One region of the Mesorhizobium sp. WSM4830 genome, then DNA from elsewhere that is predicted to be linked to it. Evidence: predicted binding sites of a transcription regulator. Region 1 holds the regulator's gene; the other holds the start of a gene.
What was found. Region 1 encodes PhoB, which activates phosphate uptake and scavenging genes when phosphate is short. Its sites were predicted from a motif close to TGTCATNNANCTGTCAT; they were not measured.
Positions count from the first base shown of each region.

Region 2: a site for PhoB is predicted at 4,348-4,364, ahead of AC0L2Y_RS18240 (alkaline phosphatase D family protein). Genes of this name have one in related genera too.

Region 1 is NZ_JBVVQI010000004.1:53,566-63,539, reverse strand. It holds gene AC0L2Y_RS07305 (hypothetical protein) at 1-69, shown strand, start outside; gene AC0L2Y_RS07300 (YMGG-like glycine zipper-containing protein) at 265-510, shown strand; gene AC0L2Y_RS07295 (CHASE domain-containing protein) at 609-2,231, opposite strand; gene AC0L2Y_RS07290 (ATP-binding cassette domain-containing protein) at 2,362-3,162, opposite strand; gene AC0L2Y_RS07285 (sugar ABC transporter permease) at 3,177-4,505, opposite strand; gene xylF (D-xylose ABC transporter substrate-binding protein) at 4,648-5,688, opposite strand; gene AC0L2Y_RS07275 (ROK family protein) at 5,974-7,218, shown strand; gene phoB (phosphate regulon transcriptional regulator PhoB) at 7,228-7,917, opposite strand; gene phoU (phosphate signaling complex protein PhoU) at 7,934-8,641, opposite strand; gene pstB (phosphate ABC transporter ATP-binding protein PstB) at 8,674-9,477, opposite strand; gene pstA (phosphate ABC transporter permease PstA) at 9,474-9,974, opposite strand, start outside.
Region 2 is NZ_JBVVQI010000013.1:122,230-132,203, reverse strand. It holds gene AC0L2Y_RS18255 (DUF1062 domain-containing protein) at 1-325, shown strand, start outside; gene typA (translational GTPase TypA) at 346-2,175, opposite strand; gene AC0L2Y_RS18245 (hypothetical protein) at 2,374-2,655, shown strand; gene AC0L2Y_RS18240 (alkaline phosphatase D family protein) at 2,701-4,275, opposite strand; gene AC0L2Y_RS18235 (MFS transporter) at 4,557-5,840, opposite strand; gene AC0L2Y_RS18230 (TetR/AcrR family transcriptional regulator) at 5,923-6,528, shown strand; gene AC0L2Y_RS18225 (hypothetical protein) at 6,625-7,215, shown strand; gene ppa (inorganic diphosphatase) at 7,233-7,763, opposite strand; gene AC0L2Y_RS18215 (GNAT family N-acetyltransferase) at 7,880-8,386, opposite strand; gene AC0L2Y_RS18210 (TPM domain-containing protein) at 8,504-9,142, opposite strand; gene AC0L2Y_RS18205 (TPM domain-containing protein) at 9,153-9,974, opposite strand, start outside.

The DNA.
Region 1 (9,974 bases):
CCCCTCCGCTTTGCCGCCGTCGCGCTTATGGCCGCGATCGTCCTGACCGCCGCGTCCCAGCTGATCTGATCGAGCTCGCCTCTGCTTGATCGGCTTGAAACGATGCGTCCTTGGAGATTTCCGAGTTCGTGGTAGCATCGAACGGCGCACGCCCCGAAAAAGACTATCTTAATCAACAATGAAATCGTGCGGGCGAAGGCCGTACTTTCATGCTAAATGGCGGCTGGAGCTTATTAAAGTGAGGACAAAAGTGAGGATGACTCCATGCGGAAGATGATTATTGCCATGGTTGCCGTGGTTGCGGTCAGCGGCTGCACCACCACGGAAGAGAACGTGGGTATCGGCACTGTGGGCGGCGCACTCATTGGTGGCGCTGTTGGCGGCGGCAAGGGCGCTTTGATCGGCGCTGGCGCTGGTGCGATTGGCGGTCTGCTCGTTCGCCGTCTGCAAAATGGCTACTGCCAGTACAGAGATCGTCACGGCCGGATCTACACAGCTCGCTGCAACTAGTTTCGAACTCCAGGCCAACAACGAACGCGGAGACGGGCCACCTGTCTCCGCGTTTGCCTTTTAAAGCGCTGCTGCGACGCGGCCCACGAGACGGCGTTTCAGGCCGGCAGCGGAACCTTGATTTCCACGTTCAAGCCATCTTCGCGAAAATCGCGCCTGATTGTGCCACGCAATTCGCGTGTGACGTTGAGATCGATCAGTCTGGTGCCAAAACCGCTCTTTGCCGGTGTCTCGAGCTTCTTCTGACCGGCCTCGCGCCAGTTGAGAGCCAATGTCCGGGCGCCGCCGCGGCCTTCGAGCGACCAGTCGACCTTCAGCGCACCGACTGAATTGCCGGCCTCGCCGTGCTTCAGCGCATTCGTCGCCAGTTCATGAAAGACGAGGCCGAGTGCCTGCGTCGTCTTTTCGTCAAGAAGAACCTCCGGTCCTGACAGCAGCCCTTCAGGAAGCTCGCTGCCGAACACCTGGCCAAGCTCGATGCGCAGCAGGTCGCCGAGATCGGCTTTCTGCCAGCGTGAGCGCGTCAACATATCCTGGGAAGCCGCCATCGCCTGCAGCCGGGCCGAGAAAGAAGCCGAGAATTCCTGGACGTCGGTGGTGTGCGATGCTGTCTGGCGCGCGATTGCCAGCACCCGCGTGATCGAGTTCTTGATGCGATGCTTCATCTCTTGCAGCATCAGGTCTTTTTCCAGCAGGCTCTTTTCGGTCGTTTCATGAAGCAGCGAGACCGCCTCATAAGCTCGCTCCTGATAGCGGGCCACCAGCGCGATGGCGCCCGCAAGCAGCAGTCCGAACAATCCGAGCATCACCGGGATGGCGCGCGAGGAAGGTTGCGAGAAGGCACTTGTCGGCCTGAACAGGACGACCCACGGCCGGCCGGCGACGGTGATCTTGCGGGTGACCAGCAGCCTGTCGCCGAGGCTCGAAACAGGCGGCGTTTCCGACTGGAACAGCAGGTTGTCGCCGTCCACCGTGCCGTCATAGATCTCGGTGTTGACCGGCAGCAATGGTGCCCGGCTGAGCGCAGCCTGGAACAGGTCACGGGCGCGGAAGGCCGCATAAAGAAAGCCGGCAGTCGAGGATCTCGACGCGTTCACGGCGTCCGGCGCGGTTTCGACATTGAGCCGGACGAAGACGAGGAACCCGGTGAAGGTCTGCGCGGCACCCGTATCCTTGCCGAGCTGCACGAGCCCGCTGGCGTGCTGCTGGTCGTCGGCCATCGCCTTTTCGATCGCCTCGCGCTGCGCCGGCCCGGTGAACATGTCGTAGCCGATGCTGGATTTGTTGGAGGGATCCAGCGGTTCGAACAGCACGATGGGCGTACGCCACGGCAAGTTCGTGTCGGGATAGATCGGATGGCTTGCGCCGTGATCGTGCAGGACATCGCGCTCGACCGCCGCCTCGTTTCCCGTCTTCGCCAGACGGAGGAAGCCGATGCCGCGCAGGCCGGCGAAATTATTGTCGATGTCGAGCGCTTTGAAGAAAGCCTTGAACTCGCCCTGCGAGATACCGCCATTGCGCGCGTCGAACAGCGCCCCGGTTGAGCGCAGCAGCGACAGGTCCAGGTCGATGCGGCTTTCAATCCGGTTAAGCGCGTCGTCGGCCGTCGCCTCGAATTTTATGCGGGCCGCCTCCTGGGTGGCAAAATAGGCAAAACCCGCCATCGTCAGGCTGATCAGCGCGACGGCGATGAAAGCAACGGTCGGAAAAAGCTTCTTCAATTGCGGATACGTCCCGTGGACGGTTCGGCATCTTTATGGGCAAGTCCCGACGCCAACACAATGGCGAGGCCAAAGCATGGTGACGGCTGGCATATTTTGGCGACTTGTGATTAGCCGGCTAATTCTCGTTTCATGCGGCGATCTTCAGGGCGCCCGGCCCCGGAATGGCGCCGGGTGGGCACTTGCCGAGGATAATCATGCCGAGCACTTCGTCCTGGGTGACGTCGGTTGTGCGTGCCGTGCCGACAACCCGACCGTTCTTCATGACGCAGACACGGTCGGCAAGCTCGAACACGTCGTGAATATCATGGCTGATCAGGAAGATGCCGATGCCGTCGGACTTGAGCTGCCTGACCAGTTCGCCGACCTGCGCCGTCTCTTGCGGCCCGAGTGCCGCCGTCGGCTCGTCCATGATCAGGATGCGGGCGTTGAACAGGATGGCGCGGGCGATCGCAACCGACTGCCGCTGGCCGCCTGAAAGCTTTACCACCGGCTCCTTGAAGCGTTGGAAACGCGGATTGAGCCTGCCCATCACCTTGCGCGCCTCGGCCTCCATGGCGACGTCGTCGAGCGTACCCCAGCCAGTCATCAGCTCGCGGCCGAGAAACAGGTTGGCGGCCGCATCGACATTGTCGGCCAGCGCCAGCGTCTGGTAGATCGTCTCGATACCGTACTTCTTGGCGTCGCGGGGATTGGAGATCGAAGCCTCCTCGCCGTTGACGAAAATCTGGCCCGCATCGCGCTTGTAGGCGCCGGACAGGATTTTTATCAACGTCGATTTGCCGGCACCGTTGTGTCCGAGCAAAGCCATCACCTCGCCCGGGAAAAGGTCGACAGAGGCATCGTCGACGGCGCGAATGCCGCCGAAGGCGATCGAGATGTTGCGCATGTCGATCAGCGGCGTGCCCGTGGGGGCGGTCCTGTCTGCCATGCTCGTTCTCCTCACTAGACCCGTTTGCGATAGACTGTATCGAGCCACACCGCGACCACCAGCACGGCGCCGACAACGATGCTCTGAAGCGGCGAATCGATGCCGAGCAGGACCATGCCGGATTGCAGCGACTGCATCAAAAGCGCGCCGAGCATGGCGCCAAGCACTGTGCCGGAGCCGCCGGCGAGCGACGTGCCGCCGATCACCGCCGCCGCGATGACCAGGAGTTCGTCCAGGGTCCCCAGCGCATTGGTCGACGCATTGAGGCGGGCCGATGCGATTGCCGCACTTATCGCGGCCAGCACGCCCATGATCATGAACACCTTCATGGTCACCCAGCGCGTGTTGATGCCGGCAAGTTCCGCCGCTTCCGGGTTGCCGCCAATGGCAAAGACATAGCGGCCGAAACGGGTGCGTTTGGTGATGAAGGTCATGACGATGCCGACCGCGACAGCGATCAGCACCGGTATGGCGATGCCATGGGCGATGAACAGCCCGCCTTCGGGGAGGGTGATGCCGTTCCGCTGGGCGTACTGGCGAACGATGCCGATCGGCCAGGGATAGGAATTGGCGATCCAGACAGCGCCAAGGATGGCGGCACAGGCGACAACACCGAGCAGGGTCTCCGCCCAGACGGGGCGCAGCGGAAATTTGAACCGCTTGCGCTGCGACCGGCCGTTGAGCAGCATGAAGGCGACGCCCACACAGGCGAGAATGCCGACGATCCAGCTTGCGGTTGCGCCGATCGAGCCACGCGGCCCGCCGCCCATGAGCTGGAAGGTGGCGTCGAGCGGCGCGACGGTGCGCCCGCTCGTCATCAACCATGCCATGCCGCGCCAGACCAGCAGGCCGCCCAGCGTCACGATGAAGGCTGGAACCTCGAGATAGGCGATGATAAAGCCCTGGAACGCGCCGATCAGGAGGCCGAGCGCCACGCCGGCAGCCAGCGCGATGATCCATATCCAGGGATTTCCAAGCTGGAATCCCATGACGCGGATGAGGAATTCGGCCTGCGCCACGCCCATCACCATGCCGATCACGCCTTCGACGGAGCCGACCGAAAGATCGATGTTGCGCATCACGATGACCAGCACCATGCCCGTCGCCATGATCGCGACCGAGGAGGTCTGCACCGACAAGTTCCAGAGATTGCGCGGCGTGAGGAAAAGCCCACCCGAGAGTATGTGGATCCCGACCCAGATGACTAGCAGCGCGCCGACCATGCCGAGCATGCGCGTGTCGAGTTCGGTTGCCTTGAGAAATCGGGCAACGATGCCGAGCTCGGATTCACGCGCCCGGTCTGCCGTGCCGTCGACCGGCGTGTTCGAAGTTGTGTCGGTCATCTTGTTTCTCCCGCCGGGTTGCCGTCTGCCGCGGATGCCGGAAGCAGCCTAGAAGTTATCCGCCGGAAGCGGAAAAACAACTCTTCTTGAAAAAACGCCGCGGCGAGCGGCCGCGGCGTTCGGACGTCTCGGAAACGTCGGCTCAGTTGCAGACTGCAACAGTGCCCGCCGCCACGCCGGCGCAGACCTCTTCTTTCTTGATCCAGCCGGCGTCGATGACGACGTTGAGGTTATCCTTGGTGATGGCGACCGGGGTCAGGAACAGCGACTTGACGGTATTGCCGCCGGGCGTGGTGAAATCCTTCACGCCGGCAATGTCGGTCATCTGCTTGCCGTCGGCCAGTTGCGAGGCGATCTCGGCGGCGTTCTTGCCGAGCTCGCGCGCGTCCTTCCACACCGACACGGTCTGTGTGCCGAGCGCGATGCGGTTCAGCGCGGCGTGGTCGCCGTCCTGGCCCGAGACCGGAACAGATCCGGCCAGCCCTTGTGCCGTCAGTGCGGCGACGACGCCGCCGGCAGTGCCGTCATTGGCCGCGACCACTGCATCGACCTTGTTGTCGTTCGCGGTCAGGAACTGTTCCATGTTCTTCTGGGCGTTGGCCGGGAGCCAGCCGTCGGTATAGGCCTCGCCGACATTCTTGATCTTGCCGCTGTCTATTGCGTCCTTCAACACTTCCATCGAACCGGCAAACAGGAAATCGGCATTCGGATCGGCACCCGAGCCCTTGATGAAGACGTAGTTGCCTTCCGGCTTCACCTTGAAGACTTCGCGGGCCTGCATGCGGCCGACTTCCTTGTTGTCAAAGGTCAGGTAAAAGACGTCCTTGTTCTCGATCAGCCGGTCGTAGCCGACAACCGGAATACCTTCGTCCAGCGCCTTTTGCACGGCTGGCCCGATGGCTGAAGCGTCCTGGGCCAGGATGATCAGTGCGTTGGCGCCCTGCGAGATCAGGCTCTCGACGTCGGTGAGCTGCTTGCCGGGGTTGGACTGCGCGTCGGCGGAAATATACTTGTCGCCTGCGGCCTCGATGGCCGCCTTCATTGCGGCCTCGTCGGTCTTCCAGCGCTCTTCCTGGAAGTTCGACCAGGAGACGCCGATGACCTTGTCTTTAGCCTGCGCCACCGACGCCAGCGCCAGCGTCATGGCGACACCCGCCAGAATGGCGGTCGTGAATTTCTTCATCATATCCTCCCTGCGCCGCGTACGGCGTGACCAATTGGCTCAAAGACCAGCTTAGAAGCTCTAATTTTTTCGAGCCTCGAAAAAATACTGGCCCGATCTCCGGCTGCTGTCAACATCGATTCTGATGGATTTTGATGACTCTGCGAGTTTTTTCGAGCGTCGGAATAAACGATGACAGCGCCACCGGCATCTGACACTATTTGCCTGCATCCGACACTATTTGTCGGACATTACCGACGGCTTCCGGTTCATGAGCGGCCGCGGCAACCGGGAGGAAAGCAAACGATGTCGGTCGGAATCCGCCATGACGATTTGCGCCGGCGCAACCGGGCGATGGTGATCTCGGCGGTGCGCCGGGCCGGCCAGCCATCGCGTACGGAGATCGCAGCAACCACCGGCCTCAGTCATTCGACCATATCGGCGATCTCCTCCGACCTGATACGGGAAGGCATCCTCGCCGAGAGCAAGGCAAGTGAGCCTGTTTCGTTGAAACGCGGTCGTCCGCAGGTCGGCCTCGCCCTCAACCCGGAAGCTGCGGCGGTGCTGACCGTGGTGTTGTCGCTGAATTTCCTGTCGGCCGCCATCATCGACTATGCTGGACAGGTGGTCGCCGAGGAACAGCGCCGGCTGGATACGCTGACCATGCCGCGCGACGAGTTGATCCGTGAATGCATGGCCATCGTCCGGCGCCGGCTTGAGGATCCAGACCTTGACGTCCGCAGTGTCGCCCGCATCGCGCTGGCTATCCAGGGCATTACCGACTCCCCTGCACGCGCCATGCTGTGGTCGCCGATCACCCCGCAGACCGACATCGCCTTTGCCGACATGCTGGAGGACGAATTCGGCATCCCGGCAACGGTGGAGAACGACTGCAACATGATGGCGGTGGCTTTGCGCTGGCGCAATCCGGATCGCTATCGCGACGACTTCATCGCCATCCTGCTTTCGCATGGCATCGGCATGGGGCTGGTGCTGAAGGGCGAACTGTTCACCGGCACGCATTCCTCGGGCGGCGAATTTGGCCACATGATCCATCGTCCGGGCGGCGCGCTCTGCCGTTGCGGGCGGCGCGGCTGCATCGAGGCCTATGCCGGCAACTACGCCATCTGGCGCAACGCCAGGCAGATGAGCGAAGACAGCGAACCGGTCGCCGACGTCAGCGACGCCGACATGCGCGCACTGGCGGCCCGGGCGCGCGAGAAGGATGGGCCGGAACGCGAGGCCTACCGTAAGGCCGGCGAGGCGCTGGGTTTCGGTCTCGGCTCGCTGTTTGCGCTGATCGATCCGGCACCGGTCGCGATGGTGGGCGCCAGTGCCGCCGCCTTCGATCTGATCGAGCCGGCCTTGCGCCAGGCAATCGCCCAGACGGCCGGTGGCCAGCACTCCGGCTCGATCTCCTTCGACACCGAACCAAACGAATTGCCGCTGATCCGCGAAGGCTGCGCGATGCGGGCGTTAAGCTTTGTCGACCAGGAGATTTTCGCGCCGGGCGCGCAAATGAGGCCCGGCGTCCGAAAGAACGTCGCCTGACCAGGCGGGTCAATCTTCCCTGATCGCATAGCCGGCACCGCGGATGGTGCGGATGACATCCGGCATGCGGCCGTTGTTGACCGCTTTGCGCAGCCGCCCGACATGCACGTCGACGGTGCGTTCATCGATATAGATCGTCTCGCCCCAGACATTATCGAGCAACTGGCTGCGCGAGAAGACGCGGCCCGGATGCCGCATCATGAATTCGAGCAGCCGGAATTCGGTCGGCCCGAGCCTGATCTCGCTCTTCTTGCGATAGACCCTGTGCGATTCGCGATCGAGCACGATGTCGCCGACCTTCAGCACGCTGGACAGCACTTCCGGCTTGGCGCGGCGCAGCAGCGCCTTGACCCTGGCCATGAATTCCGGCGTCGAAAACGGTTTGACCAGATAGTCGTCGGCGCCGGTCGAAAGACCGCGCACCCGGTCGCTCTCCTCGCCGCGCGCGGTCAGCATGATGATCGGCAACCGCTCGGTTTCGGGGCGCACCCGCAACCGACGACAGAGCTCGATGCCGGAAACCGCTGGTATCATCCAGTCGAGCACCAGAAGGTCGGGCACATTCTCCTGTAAACGGATCTCGGCTTCGTCGCCGCGTGTCACTACCTCGACCTGGTAGCCTTCGGATTCGAGATTGTAGCGGAGCAGCACACCCAACGGCTCCTCGTCCTCCACCACCATTATGCGTGGTGCGATCATCGGCTGGGCACCCCCATCATGTCACCGGCGCGGACATTGTCGTTTCGTCCTGCTTCGGACGATTGACCGGCAATTGCTCGCCGGTCAGCACATAGTACGCATTTTCGGCGATGTTGGTGACATGGTCGCCGATCCGCTCCAGATTCTTGGCGCAGAACAGCAGATGCGTGCAAGCAGTGATGTTGCGCGGATCTTCCATCATGTAGGTCAACAGCTCGCGGAACACGGACGTGTATTTGACGTCAATGCGCTCGTCGGCGGCACGCAGCTTGGCCAACGCGGCCGCATCGCCTGCAGCATATTCCTCGATAACGCCCTGCACCTGGATGAGCACCAGCTGCGCCATCGCGTCGATGGAATGCGACAAGTCGCGCGGCGTGACGCTGAGGCCGACCGCACTCACACGCTTGGCGATATTCTTGGCAAGGTCGCCGATGCGTTCGAGGTCGCCGGCCATGCGGATCGCTCCGACCACATGGCGGAGATCGTGGGCCATCGGCTGGCGTTTGGCGATCAGGGTGATGGCGCGGTCGTCCAGTTCGCGTTGACGCGCATCCATGATGGCGTCGTCGGAAACGACGCGTTGCGCCAACACGTTGTCGGAATTCAACAGGGCCTTGGTCGCCCCGCCGACCATCGAACCGGCGAGGTCGGCCATGTCGCGGATCAGCTTGCTGATCTGCTCGAGATCCTCGTCGAAAGAAGCGACTGTGTGTTCGCCCATGGTCCTGTCCTCATATGCATGATCGGAACGGCTCAGCCGAAGCGGCCGGTGATGTAATCCTGCGTGCGCTTCTCTCGGGGCGACGTGAAGATCTTCTCGGTCCGGTCGAACTCGACCAGTTCACCCAGATACATGAAGGCGGTCTGGCGCGACACGCGCGCCGCCTGCTGCATGTTGTGGGTGACGATGACGATCGTGTAGTCGGCTTGCAATTCGTCGATCAGCTCCTCGATTTTTGCGGTCGACAACGGGTCGAGTGCGGACGCCGGTTCGTCGAGCAGAATGACTTCCGGCTTCACCGCCACGGTGCGGGCGATGCAGAGCCGCTGCTGCTGGCCGCCGGACAGGCTCAAGCCGCTGGCGTTGAGCTTGTCCTTGACCTCGCTCCACAGCGCGGCGCGCTTCAACGCCTGTTCGACGCGGCCGTCCATCTCGGACTTGCCGAGGTTCTCGTAGAGCCTGACGCCGAAGGCGATGTTCTCGTAGATCGACATCGGGAACGGCGTCGGCTTCTGGAACACCATGCCGATCTTGGTGCGCAGCAGATTGAGATCTTGCGACCGGTCGAGAATGTTCTTGCCGTCGAGCAGCACCTGGCCCTCGGCCGTCTGTTTCGGGTAGAGCTCATAGATGCGGTTGAACACACGCAGCAGCGTCGATTTCCCGCAGCCCGATGGGCCGATGAAGGCCGTGACACTGCGCTCGGGCAGCGACAGGCTAATGTCCTTCAGCGCCTTGCTCTGGCCGTAGTAGAAGTTGAGGTTCTTGACCTCGATCTTCGTCTTCTCGGCGACCGTTTCGGTCATCGTCATGTCTGGGGACAACATCTGCGTCATCTGTCCTCTCTGCGTCCGGTAAGGCTGCGGGCGAGGATGCTCAAGCCCAGAACCGTCAGGGTGATTATGAGTGCGCCGGTCCACGCCAGCTGCTGCCATTCCTCGTAAGGGCTGAGAGCGAACTGGAAGATGGTCACCGGCAGGCTGGCCATCGGCGCGTTGATATTGCTCGACCAGAACTGGTTGTTGAGCGCAGTGAAGAGCAGCGGCGCCGTCTCGCCGGAAATGCGTGCTATCGCCAGCAATATGCCGGTAACGATGCCGGACAATGCGGCGCGATAGGCGACCGAACGGATCACCACCCAGCGCGGCGCGCCGATCGCGGCGCCGGCTTCGCGCAACGCGTTCGGTACCAGGTTGAGCATGTCTTCGGTGGTGCGCACGACCACCGGAATGACCAGGATGGCAAGCGCCACGGCACCGGCAATGGCCGAGAAATGCCCCATTGGCCGCACCATCAATTCATAGACGAACAAGCCGATGATGATCGACGGCGC
Region 2 (9,974 bases), on a different contig from region 1:
AGCCATCGTTCATAAGCAGGTGCTCGGGGACAGGCCGGAAACACCACCGTTCTCGAACTTCAGCTCTGGCTCGAAATGCCGACAGCGCTGCGGCTCGACCGGTTGCTCGCCAGCGAACTCGGTGTCTCGCGATCGCGGCTTCAGGCCTGGGAAGAGAAGCGATTGCTTGCCGTTGGTCCGGACGGGTCCAAAGCCTTGCGCCGGCCGGCACGAGCGGGAACGTCGATCCGTATCGACCTGTCTGGTGAACCAGACCGGGACGACATTGTCGCGGCTGCCGGCGGATAAGATAAAGGGAGGAAGCACGCACGTGCTCCCTCCCTGATAATGGCGGAGAAACGTGGCTTATGCCGCGCCGACCACTTTCGCTGATTTCTCAAAACGCTTGCGCTCGTTCGGGTCGAGATAGAGCTTGCGCAGGCGGATGGTTTTCGGCGTCACTTCGACCAGCTCGTCGTCCTGGATCCAGGCCAGTGCGCGCTCCAGCGTCATGCGGATCGGCGGCGTCAGCTTCACCGCCTCGTCCTTGCCGGCAGCACGGATGTTGGTCAGCTTCTTGCCCTTGAGCACGTTGACTTCGAGGTCGTTGTCCCTGGAATGGATGCCGATGATCATGCCCTGATAGACCTTGACACCGGGGTCGATGACCATCGGGCCGCGGTCTTCCAGGTTCCACATGGCGTAAGCCACCGATTCACCCTGTTCGTTGGAGATCAGCACGCCGTTGGTACGGCCCGGCAATTCGCCCTTGTAGGGTTCATAGGCATGGAACAGCCGGTTCATCACGGCGGTGCCGCGTGTGTCGGTCAGCAACTCCGACTGGTAGCCGATCAGGCCGCGCGTCGGTGCGTGGAAGACGATGCGCTGGCGATTGCCGCCCGAAGGGCGCAGCTCGACCATCTCGGCCTTGCGCTCCGACATCTTCTGCACGACGACGCCGGCATGCTCCTCGTCGACGTCGATGACGACTTCCTCGACCGGCTCCAGCAATTCGCCGTTCTCGCCCTTCTGCATGACGACGCGCGGCCGCGACACGGCGATCTCAAAACCTTCGCGGCGCATCGTCTCGATCAGCACGGCCAGCTGCAACTCGCCGCGGCCGGAGACGAAGAACGAATCCTTGTCCGGCGATTCCTCGATCTTCAGCGCGACATTGCCTTCGGCCTCGCGCAGCAGGCGGTCGCGGATGACGCGGCTGGTCACCTTGTCGCCCTCGGTGCCGGCCAGCGGGGAATCGTTGACGAGGAACGACATCGTCACGGTCGGCGGATCGATCGGCTGCGCGTGCAGCGGTTCGGTCACCGACAGGTCGCAGAACGTGTCGGCGACGGTGCCCTTCGACAGGCCGGCAATAGCGACGATGTCGCCCGCCTGCGCCTCGTCGATGGGCTGGCGCTCGAGCCCGCGGAAAGCGAGGATTTTCGAGATTCGGCCGGTTTCGACCTGGGTGCCGTCATGGTGCAGGACCTTGACCGCCTGGTTGGATTTCAGCGTGCCGGATTCGATACGGCCGGTGATGATGCGGCCGAGGAACGGATTGGCTTCCAGGATGGTGCCGATCATGCGGAACGGCCCAGGATGAACGGTCGGCGCCGGCACGTGCTTGATGACGAGGTCGAACAGCGGCGCCAGAGCCTGGTCCTTCGGACCTTCGGGGTTTTCCGAGACCCAGCCGTCGCGGCCTGAACCGTAAAGGATAGGGAAGTCGAGCTGCTCGTCGGTGGCGTCAAGTGCTGCAAAGAGGTCGAACACCTCGTTGACCACTTCGACATAGCGGGCATCCGGCCGGTCGATCTTGTTGATGACGACGATCGGCTTCAATCCGACCTTGAGTGCCTTGCCGACCACGAATTTGGTCTGCGGCATCGGCCCCTCGGCGGCGTCGACCAGCACGATGGCCGAATCCACCATCGACAGGATGCGCTCGACCTCGCCGCCGAAGTCGGCATGGCCGGGTGTGTCGACGATGTTGATGCGGGTGTCCTTCCAGTCGACCGAGGTCGCCTTGGCCAGGATGGTGATGCCGCGTTCCTTTTCGAGATCGTTCGAATCCATGGCGCGTTCGGCAACACGCTGGTTGTCGCGGAACGAGCCGGACTGTTTCAGAAGCTGGTCGACGAGGGTGGTTTTTCCATGGTCGACGTGCGCGATGATCGCGATATTGCGGATTTTCATGTTTTGGTCTCGGGAGCGTTGCAGGCAGCAGGCCAAAAGGCGCTGCCTCTTTCGGTTGGGCGGCTCATACAGGGTTTTTCGCAATTGCGAAAGAGGAGGCGAGCCACCAAATAAAGTCACCAAATCTTAAATGTCTTGGTGTGAAGTGGAATTATTAACCAAGGCGGAACCTTTCATGGTCCGGACAGTTCGAATTTCATGATCGAGATAGGCAACAGACTCCGGCCGATTTTGGCATGTAGCGCACTCGCCGTCCTCCTCGCGGCAGGCGCGGCGCAGTCGGCGGCGTCGTTCAAGGAGACGCGGACTGCTTTGCCGTCCGACAAGCGGTCGGCGGAGCAGCTTTTTGCCGATGCTCCCGACGGCGTCGATCCGGTGGTGACTGGGCCGGTCAGCACCGCCTTCAAGCAGCGGCAGCAAAATGCCGGATGCGACAGCGCCGTCTGGCCCAACATTCCCGTCGTCTGCTATCCCGATTGATATACGTCCTACCCTCGGGCTGGCCCGAGGGTAGGACGCAATCACTCACGCCGACCGCACCGGATCGAGCGTGACCTTGTAGAGTTCGCTGTCGTCGCGATCCATCAGCCGCACCGTCAACTGCTCGGTGGCGCCGTCGATGTCGACGAGCCCGAAGAACTGCAGGCCGGCCGACGGCGGCAGGTTTTGACCCTGTTCGGCAGTCGGTGCCTTTATGAACTTCAGCTCCGGGCCGAATGTCATGTCGAAACCATTAGGCCCGAAGGTGCCGGAATGGATCGGACCCGAAACGAATTCCCAAAACGGGTTGAAGTCCTGGAACTGCGCCTTGTCCGGATTGTAGTAATGCGCGGCTGTGTAATGCACGTCTGCGGTGAGCCAGACAGTGTTGCTGATACCAGCGTTCTTTATATAGCGAAGAAGGTCGGCAATTTCCAGCTCACGCCCCTTGGCCGGGCCATTGTCGCCATTGCTGACCGCCTCGGCCCCTACCTTCTTGGTGCCGTCGTTCCAGACGACGAGGCCGAGCGGCATGTCGGCGGCGATGATTTTCCAGGTTGCGTTGGAATTCGCCAGTTCACGCTTCAGCCACTTGATCTGCTGTTCACCGAGGATGCGCGATTGCGGCGTCATCGTCTCCTGCATATCCGGACCGTTGGGGCCGCGGTAGGAACGCATGTCGAGGAAGAACACGTCGAGCAGCGGACCATAGACGATCTTGCGGTAGACGCGGCCGGGCTCCGGCGGCTCGTAACGGATCGTCGTCATTTCATGGAAGGCGCGCGCCGCACGTGCCGCCAGCACATGGATCGATTTTTCGGTGTAGCGGTCGTCGGCGCTCAGGTCCTTCGAATCCGACCAGTTGTTCAGCACCTCATGGTCGTCCCACTGATAGAAGGTCGGGCAGATGGCGTTGAGCCCCAGCACGTTCCTGTCCATCAAATTGTACTTCCACTGGCCGCGGTACTCGTCCAGCGTCTCGGCAACCTTGCGCTTCTCGTCGATCAGCACTGTGTTTTTCCATTTGCCGCCACTGGGCAGGTCGACCTCGTCCTTCATCGCGCCATCGGCATAGACCGTGTCGCCCGAATGCAGGAAGAAGTCGGGCGTGTGCTTGGCGATCGTGGCGTAGGTCTTCATGCCGGTCTCGTCGATGCCCCAGCCTTGGCCGGCGGTGTCGCCCGACCAGGCGAAACGAATGTCGCGCTTCGAGGCAGGTGCCGTGCGGAAGCGGCCGACGATCGGCTCGGACACGACATTGATATCGGCAAGATCGGCCGCGACCATGCGGTAGAAAATGTCCTGGTCGGAAGCGAGCTCGGTAAGCAGCCGCTTCACTGTATAATCGCTGGCCGGCGAGGTATCGAGCGGCGCTAAGCGGACGGCATTGGCGAAGCTTTCCGTCGACGACACTTCGAACATGACGCGCGACGGCCGGTCCGTGCGCGTCCAGACCATGCCGCTGGTCGCGTCGACGTCGCCGGACTGGATGCCATGGGTGAAAGCCGGGCGCTGATTGGCGCGCGAGTAATAGGGAAGGGCGAGGCCCGACGCGCCGACCAGGCCAACGGCGCTGGCCGACGTGACGAAAGCGCGCCGCGTCATCGAAATCTTGTTCATGGCTGTCTCCTGGATGGCGTTGAACGTCGCCGCCAAGCTCCAGCTTCAATGTTTCAGGCACATTTCGAAACGATGAAGGTTTGATAACAGTGAACAGGCTGGCGAATCTCCCTCCTTGAGGGGGAGATGTCGCCGAAAGGCGACAGAGGGGTCGTCTCGCGAGAAGCGCCGACCTCCTGCGTCTGCTATACGGGGGCCTGGCCCGGTCGGACCGACCCCCTCTGGCTGCTTCGCGGCCATCTCCCCCTCAAGAGGGGAGATTAGCGCTCAGCCGTTGCAGCTCAAGCCGCCTGCGGTTCCGGATCAAACGCCGGGCGGGCGGTATTGATCAGCAGCGATATGCAGGCGGCGGCTATTGCCGTCATGCCGGCGATCAGGAAGGCAAGCTCGTAGTTGCCTTGCAGCTCGCGCATGGTGCCGCCGAAAAAGGCCGCCGTCGCCGCACCGACCTGATGGCCGGCGACGATCCAGCCGAAGACGATCGGCCCGCTGCGGTCGCCGAACGCCTCGTTGGAAAGCCTGAGCGTCGGCGGCACCGTGGCGATCCAGTCCAATCCGTAAAACACGGCGAAGATGATCAGGCTGGTCGCCGAGAAGCCGGAATAGGGCAAATAGATCAGCGACAGGCCGCGGATGCCGTAATAGACGCCGAGCAGCTTGCGCGGGTCGAAACGGTCGGTGAGCCAGCCCGACAGCGTCGTGCCGATCAGGTCGAAAATGCCCATCATCGACAGCAGGCCGGCGGCCTGCACTTCGCCGATGCCCATGTCGCCGCAAAAGGCGATCAGATGCGTGCCGACCAGCCCGTTGGTGGTGAAGCCGCAAACAAAGAAGGTAGCAAACAGGTACCAGAACACACGCGTACCGGCGGCTCGGCGCAACGTGCTCAGCGTATGCGCGAGGAAATTGCCTTGCGAGGCCGGCGGCACCGGCGGCACGTCGTCGGCCTCGGCACCGTAACGCACCATGCCAATCGCAGCCGGGCGCTCCGGCACCAGCATATAAACCAGCGGCACCAAGGCAGCGGTGGCCACTGCTATGGCAAGGGCGACCGGCTTCCAGCCGCCCGACTGGGCGAGCGAGGCGAGCAGCGGCAGGAAGACCAGCAGCCCGGTGGCGCTGGAGGCCGACATCAGTCCCATCACCAAGCCGCGATTGGTCTTGAACCAGCGGTTGACGATGGTCGCGCCGAGCACGGTGGCGACAGCGCCCGAACTGATGCCGGAAAACACGCCCCAGGTGAGGAGCAGATGCCACGGCTTGGTCATCAACAGGCTGAGCGCGGTCGATCCCGACATCAAAAGCAGCGCAGCAAGCAAGGTGCGGCGCAGCCCGATCCGCTCCATCAGCGCCGCGGCAAACGGCCCGGTCAGGCCATAGAGGAAGATGCCGGTGGCCGCCGCCAGCGACACCACATCGCGCCGCCAGCCGAAACTGTTCTCCAGCGGCAGCATCATGACTGCCGGCGCCGAACGCAGACCCGCTGCGATCAGCAGGCAAAGGAAGATGACGGCGACCACGACGAAAGCGTAGCGCTGGCCAAACGGGCGGGATTGAGCTATCATGTTACTGACCGGTACGTTGCAGGAGCGCGAAACATACGTACCGACCGGTAACATTGTCAACCAGCTAATCGGCAGACCAGGCATGAAAAGCATTGAACCAACGATCAAGGCCAATGACGCACCGCCGCCTCGCGCCGCCGAACGGATTCTCCAGGTCGCGCGCGACCTGTTCTACCGGCAAGGCATCAGGGCGATCGGCGTCGATGAGATCGTACGGCGTGCCGGCGTCACCAAGCCCAGCCTCTACCGCAGCTTTCCGTCCAAGGACGAGTTGGCCGCATCCTACCTCCGGCACTATGACCTCGAATTCTGGGAGCGTTTCGACGAGGCGGTGGACGCCCATCCCGGCGACCCACGCGCCCAGATCGTCGCTTTTCTGACGCGTGTCGGCAAGCGCACGCAAAGGCCCGATTATCGCGGCTGCGGCATGACCAATGCCGCGGTCGAATATCCCGAACCTGGCCATCCGGCCCGCGTCGTGAGCGAGGCCAACAAGCAGGAACTGCGCCGCCGCCTGCGCGCCATGGCGGCAGCGATGGGCGCCGGCGACGCCGACACGCTGGGCGACGGGCTGCTGCTGCTGATCGAGGGCGCCTATATTAGCGGCCAGCTGTTCGGTGCCGGCGGACCGGCGCAGTCGGTGGCCCGCAACGCCGACCTTCTGATAGAGGCAAGCTTGAAGAAATAGTGTTCCGTTTACCAGACCACTGTGAGCAGCCTGGCTTCGTCTAGGCTGCTGTTAAATTTGACGGTACGCTGCGGCAGCCGAACCGAGTTGTCCGCCATGCGCGCGCTTTCGATCCTGCTTGTCCTCGCCGGTTCCTGCCAGGCGGCCCGGGCCAGCGAGATATCCAGCGTCTATACCGATCTCGATTGGGAAAAGGACTGCGTCACCTATGCCCAGGCGGAAGAAGGCGACGGCGACTGGGCCGATCTCGCCTGTTCGGGCTACCGCGGTTACCCGGTGCTGGTTTCCTACGACGACGCGCGGGAATCGCTGTTCTACGGCTTTCCACCTGGCGATATGACCACGGTCTGGGAAAGCTTTTCCGCCCTCAATTCGGCTGGACCCAAAGTCGAGTGGCGGATCGAGACCAACGGCAAAACTGCCATTCCCTTCGCCGTCATTCATCGTCGCTCGATCAGCGATACCGAGGGCGAGAACAAGTCGACGGAAGTGCTGATCGTCGCCAAGGTTGCCCAGCCTGACGCCCACGAAGGCTGCACGATCGGCCTTGTGCTCGCCACGGGCAATCCCGCCGCCAACGATCAAGCGCGCAAGCTTGCCGACGAAAAGGCACGCACCTTCGCCTGCGGCAAGGACAAGCGTGAGGTGCTTGGCAACACGCCCGCTTTCGGCCGCGTCGACAACTGATTACTTGCGCCCGACAATTACTTGCGCTTGGCCCGCTCGATTGCCTCGACGATCATCTTCTTGGCATAGGCGGCATCGTACCAGCCTTCGATCTTGACCCATTTGCCGGGTTCGAGATCCTTGTAGTGCTCGAAAAAGTGCTGCACTTGCTGGCGGGTAATGTCAGGCAATTGCGTGTATTCGTGGACGTCCTCGTAGCGCAAGGTCAGCTTGGGTGAAGGCACCGCGATCACCTTTTCGTCCTGGCCGGCATTGTCCTCCATCACCAGCACGCCGATCGGCCGCACATTGATGACGCAGCCCGGCACCAGCGCGCGTGTGTTGCAGACCAGCACGTCGATCGGGTCGCCGTCGCCCGACAGCGTGTGCGGCACGAAACCGTAATTGCCGGGATAGCGCATCGAAGTGTGCAGGAAGCGGTCGACGAACAGCGTGCCGGCTTCCTTGTCCATCTCGTACTTGATCGGCTCGCCGCCGATCGGCACCTCGATAATGACGTTGACGTCCTCGGGCGGGTTCTTTCCGCTGGCAATCGCTTCGATACGCATCGCTTTATCCCTCTCTCGATTGAAGATCGATAGCGGGCGGCGGCGAATGGTGCAATGCGGCGAATGGTACTGGGGAGATCGTCCGACCGGGAACCGGCCGGATCATGCGCTGGCCGTCATTCCCAGACGAAAGCGACCTTCTTCAGCGCCTTCTGCTCGAAGATCTCGACGCCCTCGGCAACATCGCGGCCACCGGCGCCGGCATAGAAGGCAAGTGCGTTCTGATTGTCTTCCAGCGCCCAGACCACCATGCCTTTCAGGCCATGGTCGGCCAGCCGTGCCCGTGCGGCCGAGAACAGCCGGCTGCCGAGCCCGATGCCTTGATATTCCGGCCGCAGGTAAAGTTCGTAGATCTCGCCCTGCTGCCTGAGTTCGCGGGCGCGGTTCTTGCCGATCGTCGCATAGCCGGCAATTTTGCCGCCGATTTCGACGACCAGGACGGTGGCGGCGCGGCGAATGGCATTCGCCCACCAGTCGGCGCCGCGGCGGTTGATCATCGAGGTCAGCGTGCGGTGCGGGATGATGCCCGAATAGGCGCCGCGCCAGGCCTCGAGATGCACGTCGGCGATGGCGGCTGCATCGCGCGGTTCGGCTTTCCTGATGTCGATGCTCAGCGTATTCATGATTGGTTAACCATAAACCCGCCGCGCCCGATTGCAAGAGTCCGGTCAGCCGCCGCGATGCTTTCACACAGCCGAACGGTGCGTCCTTGAGACGCTGCAAAACTGCTTTCAGCGAGATCAAATCTCGACCAGATGGTCGTCCAGTTCGTTGCTGTCGCCGGTCGAGACCGGAAAATGCTCGGCCAGTACGGCGCCGACCGCTTCGATCGCCTTGATGAAGCCGTCGGCAAGCCGATCGTCGCCGGCATGCGCCGTAAGGTCGCGGACGACACCGTCCCAGACATGCTGGCCGACACGAGAATCGATACCGCTGTCGGCAACCACCTCGGCGTAGCGCTCGGCGATCGAGACGAACACCAGCACGCCAGTGCGCGCTGTGGTGCGGTGGACGTTGCGGGCGAGGAACTGCTTCATCGCATTGGCGTGGGCGGCCTGGTAGCGCAGCCGCCTCGGCACCAAATGGATGCGCAATGCGGGCAATGCCCACAACAGGATGAGCACACTGGCAAGCGCCAGAAGCTCGGCGATGACGAAATGCGGCAAGCGGATCGACAGCCACCAGGCTTCCAGCCCGTAACCGACGCCAAGACTGACGACGAGCATGCCGAGCATCGCCATGAAAGCGGCCGGGAAGAAATAGCCGTCGCTGGCATGCGCCACGACGCAGTAGATCTCGCCGTCGGTCTTTGATTCGGCAGCGCGGATCGCATCGGCGATGCGCTCATGATCCTCGGGGCTGATCGGTCGTGTTGCCATGATTGATGTCTCACCAGCTTCCTGAAGAACCGCCGCCGCCGGACGAACCGCCGCCGCCTGAAAACCCGCCGCCGGAACTTCCGGACGACCAACCGCTGCCGGAACTTCCAGACGACCAGCCACTGCCGGACGAGGTCCCCGACGTCCAGCCACCGCCACCGGAGGGTGACGAAGCTGGCCCACGGCCGTAGCGGAACGTCATGCCCAGCCATTTGTACACGCCCGGCGAGAGTTTCGTGCCGAAGATCGGCGGCAGGAACGCCATTGCCAAGCCGCCGAAGAACATCGTCGCCCAGAGGACGATGAACAGCATGAAGATCGGATCGACAGGATTGTCATTCGCCGGATTGCGCTTGCCGCGCGCCTCCAGTTCTTCGGGATTGCCTTCCAGCACCATGATCATGTCGTCGACGGCCTTGCTGATGCCGCCGGAGAAATCGCCGGCACGGAAGGCCGGCACCATGTCGTTTTCGATGATCAGCTTGGTGTGCAGGTCGGTCAGGGTGCCTTCAAGCCCATAGCCGACCTCGATGCGCATCTTGCGGTCGTTCGGCGCCACCAGAAGCAGGACGCCGTTGTTCTCCTTCGCCTGGCCGAGTTTCCAGGCGCGGAACAGCCGGTTGGCGTAAGGCTCGATCTCCTCGCCGTCGAGGCTGGGAATGGTCGCGACGACGATCTGGTCCGAACCCTTGGTCTCGAACTCGGCAAGCTTCTGCGTCAGCGCCGCCTCGGTCGTGGTATCGATGATGCCGGCACCGTCGACAACCCGTCCGGTCAGCGTCGGCAGTTCGGCGGAAAGGGCCGCGAAGCCGACCAGCAGCACCGCCATGGC